One region of the Halobacillus sp. ABA4_118 genome, then DNA from elsewhere that is predicted to be linked to it. Evidence: riboswitches for the same ligand, from Rfam matches in the RefSeq annotation. Region 1 holds a riboswitch; each other region holds the start of a gene.

What was found. Region 1 has a riboswitch for S-adenosylmethionine ahead of msrA (peptide-methionine (S)-S-oxide reductase MsrA). Riboswitches for the same ligand answer to the same signal wherever they lie in the genome.
Region 2: it holds a riboswitch for S-adenosylmethionine, as region 1 does, so the genes downstream of both, ACXAGL_RS05515 (O-acetylhomoserine aminocarboxypropyltransferase/cysteine synthase family protein) here and msrA (peptide-methionine (S)-S-oxide reductase MsrA) in region 1, are expected to answer to the same signal.
Region 3: it holds a riboswitch for S-adenosylmethionine, as region 1 does, so the genes downstream of both, ACXAGL_RS02345 (methionine ABC transporter ATP-binding protein) here and msrA (peptide-methionine (S)-S-oxide reductase MsrA) in region 1, are expected to answer to the same signal.

Annotation. Positions count from the first base shown of each region.
Region 1 is NZ_JBSWWS010000001.1:2,271,653-2,274,926, forward strand. Features, by position in the region: gene ACXAGL_RS11220 (DinB family protein) at 1-215, opposite strand, end outside; gene ACXAGL_RS11225 (AIM24 family protein) at 402-1,094, shown strand; SAM riboswitch class I at 1,234-1,354, shown strand; gene msrA (peptide-methionine (S)-S-oxide reductase MsrA) at 1,477-1,950, shown strand; gene eutH (ethanolamine utilization protein EutH) at 2,379-3,274, shown strand, end outside.
Region 2 is NZ_JBSWWS010000001.1:1,119,167-1,122,440, reverse strand. Features, by position in the region: gene ACXAGL_RS05515 (O-acetylhomoserine aminocarboxypropyltransferase/cysteine synthase family protein) at 1-1,354, opposite strand, end outside; SAM riboswitch class I at 1,464-1,572, opposite strand; gene ACXAGL_RS05510 (DUF2188 domain-containing protein) at 1,716-1,913, shown strand; gene ACXAGL_RS05505 (FAD-dependent monooxygenase) at 2,034-3,251, shown strand.
Region 3 is NZ_JBSWWS010000001.1:444,455-447,728, reverse strand. Features, by position in the region: gene ACXAGL_RS02355 (thioredoxin family protein) at 1-41, shown strand, start outside; gene ACXAGL_RS02350 (TlpA family protein disulfide reductase) at 174-593, opposite strand; SAM riboswitch class I at 692-792, shown strand; SAM riboswitch class I at 957-1,070, shown strand; gene ACXAGL_RS02345 (methionine ABC transporter ATP-binding protein) at 1,149-2,174, shown strand; gene ACXAGL_RS02340 (methionine ABC transporter permease) at 2,167-2,835, shown strand; gene ACXAGL_RS02335 (MetQ/NlpA family ABC transporter substrate-binding protein) at 2,859-3,274, shown strand, end outside.

The DNA of each region.
Region 1 (3,274 bases):
GTCCGGTGGATCGGTTTTTCGGAAGTCTGCTGGATATCTCCCTGCTTTACTGCCTGCTTGATCTGGTAGACGACAAGTTGTTCCATCAGGTACAGGTGCTCCAGAATTTCAAGGACCGACCATTTTCCTTCCCCGGGCTTCTGTGCTGCCATTTCGTCAGAGACGGAATGGGCATACTCCAACAGCTGTTTTCTTTTCTCATCAAGACCATACATAAACAGGTCCTCCTCGTCCTTAGGTTGTTTGAATAGATCAAATAGAATCATCATTCCCCTGCCAGGTGGTGATGAAACCTTTCCTCCATTGTAAACGTAAAACGATAGACAAAGGTTTCATAAATGGTCTAACCCACCCCGGGGTGTGGTATAGAACTATAACCTACATAAAAGGAGGAATCTGTCATGGCAGACTATTCGATTGAGGAGTTTATCAGGGCGACGAAACAGGATGATTCAGAAAATGATTATTTTGAGCTGGAAACCCCGCGTATTCTCGAGGTGAACCTGATGGATCAGGTCTGGGCGAAATCCGGGGCCATGATTTCCTATAATGGGAATATCAAGTTTGAGAGAGAAGGGATTCTGGAGCACGGTGTAGGAAAAATGTTCAAGAAGGCGTTGACGGGAGAAGGCAGTTCGCTGATGAAAGCGACAGGGCGCGGACGTTTGTATCTCGCTGATCAGGGGAAAAAGATTACGATTTTTGACTTGGATAATGAAACGATAACAGTAAACGGCAACGACCTTCTGGCTTTTGAACCGAGCATCGACTGGGATATCAAGCTGATGAAAAAAGTGGCCGGGATGGTTTCCGGCGGTCTGTTTAACGTGACCTTGAATGGCAGCGGACGTGTGGCTGTCACCTCCCATTACGAACCACTGACATTGCTCGTACGCCCGGGAGAACCGGTTATTACGGATCCTCATGCGACCGTAGCCTGGTCCGGGCATTTGGAGCCGAATTTCAAGACGGATGTAAGCTTTAAAACGTTTATCGGACGGGGAAGCGGGGAATCTATTCAAATGCAGTTCGAAGGAGATGGATTTGTCATCGTCCAGCCGTATGAGGAGATTTATACAACCGGCAGTCAGTAAGACTTTTCTTTTGCGTGGACTGGCATAGTCATGCTAAAGTGTGAATACAATGATGATACAAAAAGAATCATCATTTATCCTTTACTTCGTTACTGAAACGTAGTATATTGATAATCAACATTAAATAAATAACGGAAACTTCTTATCCAGAGAGGCGGAGGGACTGGCCCTTTGATGCCCGGCAACCATCGAATCAATCCACGGATTGACGAGAACGGTGCCAATTCCTGTAGGATGAACACCATCCTAAAAGATGAGAGGATCGTACGGATTGATACGAACCCCTTTTCTTATGTGGATAAGAAAAGGGGTTTTTTGCATATCAGCATACCCGTCATGGCTCTCGATAGAAGTTGCGTTAAAGGAAAGGGAAGATGTAGATATGGCAACAGCAATTTTCGGCGCAGGATGTTTTTGGGGAGTAGAAGCATTTTTTGAGAAATTCGAAGGGGTAACGGCAACAACCGTCGGTTACATCGGGGGACATCTCGAAAACCCTTCCTATGAAGAAGTGAAACAGGGAAATACCGGTCATGCGGAAGCTGTCCGTATCGAATATAATCCTGCTGTCATTACGTATGCCAAACTGGTCAATATCTTTTTTGAAGCTCACGACCCGACACAGGTAAATCGTCAGGGCATTGATGTAGGACATCAATACCGTTCAGTGATCTTCTATACAGATGCAAGCCAGAAGTACATTGCAGAAGAGAAAATCAAAGAATGGAGTGCCAAAGGCATCTTCAAGCGTTCGATCGCTACACAGGTGGAAGAGGCTTCCTCTTTCTTTGAAGCAGAAGAGCATCACCAGAAGTACATTCAAAAACATGGCTCCGCTGCCTGTTCCATCGGCTGATGAAAAGCCCCTCACTGAGGGGTTCAGCTTGTAGAGAAACCCCTGTTTCTTTACAAGCTTTTTTCTTTCTTCCCGCCAGGAGCGAAAGCCCCTTCCCTTTCCACGCAAGTGCGCAACAGCGCAGCCCGTGCCGTTCTTTTGAATCTGAGAACCTGCGTAGGGCACAAACTCTCTCCTCTATATTCTAACGTCGGCACGAGGAGCGTTCGGTGGTGATGCCTGCGGGAACAGCACGGGCCCAAGTCAGCGGAGGGCGTGCCGCGGCATGCATATACCGATAAGCGGGAAGTGACCCTTCCCACGGCAAATGCACAACTCTAACTGGTTAACACAGGATTTTTCTACAGCCAGAGCCCCTCAGTGAGGGGGCTTTTTTTATGGGGGAAAGTTCACTAGAATGGAGGAGATGAAGAGAGGAGGGAGAGGCTGTGTTGAATGATATCATCCTTATGGTCATGTGCGCCTTTATGGTTCTTGGAGCTCTTGATTACTACATATTGAATCACCGCCTTGCCTTAGGATGGCGTTTTTATGAAGCCTTTATGATGATGGGTCCTCTGGCCTTGTCCATGGTGGGGATCATCTCTCTGGCCCCGGTGCTTTCCAGATGGCTCGCGCCGGTCGTCACTCCATTGTTCCAGGCTGCAGGAGCTGATCCTTCGATGTTTGCTTCTATGCTGCTTGCCATTGATATGGGGGCTTATCCTCTGGCGGAATCGCTCGCGGCAGACAAAGAAGCGGCTGTTTTTTCGTGGGCTCTGCTTGGGACGATGATGGGCCCTACGCTTGTGTTTACCATTCCAGTTGCCTTGACCGTTGTAGCAAAAAAAGATCATCCTTTTTTCGCAAAGGGAATTCTTGCAGGAATGGTGACGATTCCAATCGGTTGTTTCATCGGCGGGTGGACAGCCGGCTATGAACCGGGGTGGATGCTTAGAAATCTGCTTCCGGCCATGATTCTATCCCTTTTCATCGCCGCCGGTCTCTGGCTCTTCACAGCCTTGACCATTCGTCTGTTTTCCTATTTCGGCAAAGCGGTCGAAATCATTATTATTTCAGGGCTTGCTCTCATCATTATTGAAACGTTAACAGGTATAACGGTTCTCCCCGGTATGGCTCCGTTATCAGAAGGGATGCTCATCGTGGGTAAAATCACTGTCACACTTGCAGGGGCTTATCCGCTGGTGGCGTTTATCAGCAGGCACGGCGAAAAAGTGCTCACCCGTGCGGGAAGACGTCTCGGGATGAACGCGGTATCGATGACAGGATTCATCGCATCGCTTGCTCATCATTTGCCGATGCTTGCCGTCATGAAGGACATGGA
Region 2 (3,274 bases), 1.2 Mb from region 1:
GGTCGAGAGAGGAACGGAGAACGGTCTCCGCTGGATGAGGCTGTTTCTTATAAGGGCGGCTGTATCCATTGGCCTTTTCTATGGCTTGATCCAAGTCCTGTATAAGATCAGTCACAGATTCCAGACCAACCGACAAGCGGACAAGTTCTTCGGAAACACCGGACTTTTTCAAGTTCTCCTCATTCAACTGCTGATGGGTGGTGGATGCCGGATGGATGATCAATGATTTCGCATCACCCACATTAGCTACGTGGGACCAGAGTGTGGAGTGATCGATCAATTTACGACCGGCTTCGCGTCCCCCTTTGATTCCGAAGACAACCATGGATCCGGCTCCGCCTTTCAAATACTTTCGGGCAAGGTCATGAGTAGGGTGATCCGGCAGTCCAGGGTAATTCACCCAATCCACCCCTTCATGGTTCTGCAGGTAGGCAGCAATTTCATATGCCTGCTCTGCATGCTTTTCGATTCTCAGGTGAAGCGTTTCAAGTCCCTGCAGGAGCAGGAAGGCGTTCTGGGGGCTCAGGCAGGCGCCGATATCTCTCAAAATCTGAACACGGAGCTTAACCGCATAGCCGGCAGGTCCAGCATCAATACCGAAGCGGATGCCGTTGTAGCTTTCATCAGGCTCAGTAAAACCCGGGAATTTTTCGTGATTCCAGTCAAAACGCCCGCTGTCTACGACAATACCGCCGATAGCTGTACCATGGCCCCCGATCCACTTCGTTGCGGAGTGGACAACGATATCGGCTCCCCAGGCGATCGGTTTGCATACATAAGGGGTGGCGAAGGTGTTGTCGACAATCAAGGGAATGTGATGGGCGTGGGCAATATCCGCTACCGCTTCAAAGTCCAGCACATTCAGGCTTGGGTTCCCGATGGTTTCAGCAAAAATCGCTTTCGTTTCAGGTGTAACAGCTTCCTCAAAGGCATTAGGATCGTTCCCATCTACGAAAACAACGTTCACACCATAGCGGGGAAGGGTGTGGACGAATAAGTTATACGTACCTCCGTACAAGTTGGAGGAAGTGAGGATGGTATCTCCGGCTCCGGCAACGTTCAGGACGGCCATCGTAATTGCCGCCATCCCGGAAGCTGTAGCGACAGCAGCGGCACCGTCTTCCAGAAGGGCAACACGCTGCTCAAATACATCGACCGTCGGGTTTGTGATTCTGGAATAGATGTTCCCTGGTTCGGCCAGGGCGAATAGGTTCTGGGCATGATCGGTATCATTAAATACATATGACGTTGTCTGATAGATGGGAACAGCACGCGATCCTGTTGCTGGATCAGCTTCCTGTCCACCGTGAAGCAGCTGTGTTTCATCACCGTATACATGATTTGAATTGGTCATTGTTTCATTCCTCCTTATGATTTCCAGGACATCCTGATCCTCGGTGTAGAGGGAAAAAGAAAAACCCTCTTCTGTAAGTAAGAAGAGGGCTTTTATGTATGCTTACCTCCCCTTATCTTTCAGATCATCTGATCTGTAGGATGTAGCACCTTTTCAAGTTTTCCTTGAAGGTTGCCGGGCGTCTCAGGGCCTAGTCCCTCTGCCGCTCACGATAAGAGTTTTCAATATTTAATTTATCTGACTTGTTTGAAATTATAAAGGGGTCCAGCTCTCTTGTCAATTCCCAGCTTGAAACAAGGGTGTTTAAATCTATAATAGGGCGGGAATGGATAATTAAGTCTATGTTGAAGGAGATGTTTTCATGAAGGAATATAGTGTAGTACCAAATAAAGATGTAACCGGATGGTTCGTAAAAATTGAGGACGTAGCTCCGACAGATTTATTTGATGAGCGTGATACAGCTGTAGAAAAAGCGGAAGAAATCGCGAAACAGAACAAACCGAGCCGCTTGTACATCCTTGACCAGAATCACGAAGTTGAAGAAGAGCGTACCTTTTAAAAAATCCCCGTCCAGGGGATTTTTTTATGGCTTCCTATGCTTGTTTTCCTGTGGCTGTAGTTTTTTTGCGTGAAACCGATTATGATGGGACACAGGTTGAGAAAGAAAGGAAGGACCGGAATGAATCATACATATGACGTGATCATTACAGGAGCCCGGGCAGCTGGGGCAAGTCTGGCTGTCCTGCTCGGGAAAATGGGGAAGCGTGTCCTGTTGATCGATAAAGCCGCGTTTCCGAGTGACACACTGTCTACTCACTTTATGTCCCATACCCGCTTCCTTGAGGAACTGGGCATCCTTCATAAACTGGAGAAGACCGGTTTGAGAAAAGTGAGCCGGATGCGGACGTATATCGGCCAAAGTTTTATAGAAGGACCGAGAGCGGATTATACGATTATACCTAAACGAGATGTCCTGGACCCTCTTCTGATCGAGCAGGCCGAGGCGTTGAGTTCCGTCACTTTTATGCCGCGTACGTCAGCAAGAGGTTTGATCAGAGAGGACGGGCGCGTTGCCGGGCTTCACCTTGAAACAGAAGGGGAAGCGTGGGAGGCCTGTGCAGCGTGGGTGGCCGGAGCGGATGGAAAGAACTCGAACATCGCTGCCTGGACGGAAGCAGAGAAGTATCGGGAAACGAAGCCTCTCCGTCCGGTCTTATACGGTTATTACACAGGCGTGGAGCCGTTAAGCGAACCTGTAACGGAGATTTTCCTGCATGAAGGACGAATCGGCTTTGTATTTCCAATGGAGGAAAACCGGGATTGTCTCGGTATTGAAATCCACCCTGGGGAATTTACGGACATGATGAAAGCGCCGCAGGATACATTTGAACAAACGTTTAATCAATTTTACGGAATGAAGAAAAGGATGGAAGGGGCAGTTCTGCAGGGAAAGATTATCGGAACCCCCGGAATGCCGAACTTTTTCAGGAATGCTTATGGAGAGGGCTGGGTCCTCCTTGGAGATGCTGGTCACAGTAAAGATCCAAGTACGGGGCTTGGAATCAATGATGCGTTTCTACAGTCCTTTCTGCTGGCCGATGCTTTTCAGCAGATGGATGAAGGGGTGGATTGGAAAACAGCCCTGGATCGTTTTCAGAGTCGAAGGGATGAACAGCTGCTGCCGGGATTTCAGCTGACATTGGATTATATTCAATCGCTCCGGAAGTGGACAGACAACGAAATGGCATTGTTTCAAACCATCGCCGCCAACCCTATGGCGTGGAATAAGCTGATGCCTCATATGGGACGGCATTTGAAAGAAGACACCAAGGATTTCCCTCTTTTTTATCAATCGGTGGAAGGGGAAGCTTCCTCCTTCGGTTTCAGGAAGGATTAACTTCCTTTGAAGGCGAAATGGTT
Region 3 (3,274 bases), 1.8 Mb from region 1:
CCGTCCCACACATGTATGAAAAGATCATTCCCTATCTATAACCCGCCTTTATTCCCCGGGAAATGACAAGATAAAAACGGTAAAAAACCCGTCCTGCATAAACAGGGCGGGTTTTATTCATCGGCCGTATGACCAGTGATAAGCGGGTGGGAGGCCTTCCGCTGTTTTGATGATTAAACAATTTCCCCCAGGGACTGGACGATATCGAGAAAGGAAGCTTTATCACCGAACGATTCGTGGACCCTGCCTTCCTGATCTATGATAATAGTGGAAGGGACGCCCTTGCAGCCGAACGTATCGTATAAGCTTCGCCCATCATCAATCAAGGTAGGCTGGTTAAGAAATTTTTCAGCATATTCCTTTCCGGCATCAGGGCTGCGTTCACGACCGGGAACGTTAATCGTAACCAGCTCCACTTTTTCTTTGTCCATCGTTTCAAAGAGCTGCTCTTTTTTAGGTAAGTCTCTCCCGCAGTCAGGACACCAGGATGCCCAGAAAGTCAGGACGATCACCTTTCCGAAATGGTCGCTCAGACGATAGGTGGAGGGCTGATTTATATAAGAAAGCTCAAATTGAGGAGCACGTTCCTTCATGATTTCATCTCCTTACTGTAAAAATATACCTGATTATTATCTTTGACGTCCGTATAGACTCCATGCTAACATAACATATAATTTCACAGCGACATCATAACTTATCCAGAGTGGTGGAGGGACTGGCCCTTTGAAACCCGGCAACCGGCAAAAGCACGGTGCTAAATCCTGCGGAGCGTAAAGCTTTGATAGATGAGATCCACTAAAGTCTCTTCTATTTTAGGAGAGACTTTTTTGCATATCCAGATGTTCTTCTTTTCTGAAAAGTGGCTCATTTATGTTGACACGCTGGTGGCAGAGTGCTAAAATCCACTTTGTAGTTATGAAATGAATTAAAGCAGTAATAATTTAATAAGCTAAAATCTCTTATCCAGAGTGGCGGAGGGACTGGCCCTACGATGCCCGGCAACCAGCAGGTGTAACCGACCTGTCAAGGTGCCAAATCCTGCAGAGCATAACAGCTCTGACAGATGAGAGAACAGAAGATACATTGTTATTGAAACGCCATTCTGTTCTCGAACAGAATGGCGTTTTTTGAATGGGAGGGAACACATCATGATTACAATCAAGGATCTTTCTAAAGTTTTTCAAACGAAGGATCGGGAAGTGAAAGCTGTTGATGGCTTAAGCCTTACAATAAATAAAGGGGAAATCTACGGTGTCATTGGTTATAGTGGAGCGGGTAAAAGTACTTTTATCCGGCTGTTGAACCGACTGGAGGATCCAACAGAGGGCAGCATCCACGTCGGTGATCAGGATTTAACGGGACTCAGTAAGAATAAACTGCGTATTGCCCGCCAGGATATCGGAATGATTTTTCAGCACTTCAACCTGCTTTGGTCCAGAACGGTTTATGATAACATCGCTTTTCCGTTGGAAATTGCCGGTGTACCAAAGGAAGAACGGAGCAAAAGAGTGAACGAACTGATCGATCTGGTCGGTTTATCCGGCAGAGGAAACTCCTACCCATCCCAGTTGAGTGGTGGACAGAAACAGCGTGTAGGAATTGCCAGGGCGCTGGCCAACAACCCGAAAGTCCTCCTTTGTGATGAAGCGACATCCGCTCTGGATCCGGAAACGACAGACTCCATATTGGATCTTCTTGTAGACATCAATGAAAAACTCGGACTGACCATAGTTTTGATTACTCACGAAATGCATGTCATTCGTAAGATCTGTCATCAGGTGGCAGTCATGGAGCAGGGGAAAATCGTTGAAAAGGGAGATGTTCTGGACGTATTTCTTCATCCAGATCAGCCAGTGACGAAGAAATTCGTCGATCAGGTGATGGGTGATCAGGAAAAAGAGCACTCTCTGAAATTGATCAAAGATAAGTACCAGTCCGGAAAAATCGTCCGGCTGCATTTTGTAGGAGAGAGTACCAACCAAGCGCTGATCAGTGAGGTCTCCAGGAAGTTCGTCCTGGATGTGAATATTCTTCACGGGAAGATCACGCAGACGCAAAAAGGAGCTTACGGAACGATGTTTGTTCAGTTTGAAGGAGACGATGAGGAAGCAGCCCGGGCAATCGAATATATACGCTCGACTTCTGTGGAAGTGGAGGTGAACCCGGATGCTTAATGGATTACTGCCAAACGTACGCATGGAAGACATGATTACAGCCACAAATGAAACGTTGTATATGACTCTGATTTCCGTAGCCGGCACATTTATCCTCGGGATTCTGCTCGGCCTGCTGCTTTATTTATCTGGTCCGGGAGGGCTCTGGCAGAACAAAGTGGTCAATGCAGTGACAGCTTCTGTCGTAAACATTTTCCGTGCCATTCCTTTTATTATATTGATCCTGCTTCTGTTCCCGTTTACAGACTTCTTGATTGGAACGATCCGCGGTCCGAACGCAGCCCTTCCGGCGTTAATTATCGGAGGAGCTCCGTTTTACGCGAGACTTGTTGAGATTGCATTGAAGGAAGTGGAAAAAGGTGTCGTAGAGGCAGCGAAGGCGATGGGGGCTAAATCATCAACGATCATCTTCAAAGTCCTGCTGCCTGAATCCATGCCTGCCCTTATTTCAGGAATTACGGTGACCGCCATTGCACTGATTGGTTATACCGCCGTGGCGGGTGCGATTGGTGCCGGTGGTCTTGGAGATTTTGCTTATTTCTACGGTTTCCAGCGTAGTAATTTTGATGTGGTCTTCATTTGCACGGTGCTTATCATTATTATTGTGTTTATTTTCCAATTCATCGGAGATTATGCTTCCCGTAAATTGGACAAAAGATAAAAAACAAAAGGGAGAGATTATTCATGAAAAAAATCTGGACAACAGCGGTTGCGCTGTTATTCGTTCTTGTTCTTGCCGCCTGCGGTTCTTCTGAGGAAGATTCCTCCAGCGGTGAAGGAAATACGGAAATTACAGTAGGAGCAACAAGTGTTCCTCACGCTGAAGTTCTTGAAGAAGCAAAGCCGCTTCTTGAAGAAGAAGGGATCACGTTAAATATCGAGGAATACCAGGATTACATCCTTCCAAACCAGGATTTGGCCGAAGGACGTATTGATGCAAACTATTTCCAGACGATTCCTTATATGGAACTTCAAGAGCAGGATAATGATGATTATGATTTTGCCAATCTCGGCGGGATTCACATTGAGCCGATCGGTGTGTACTCCCAAAAGTATGACAACCTTGAAGACGTAGAAGAAGGTACCGAGTTCGTCATGAG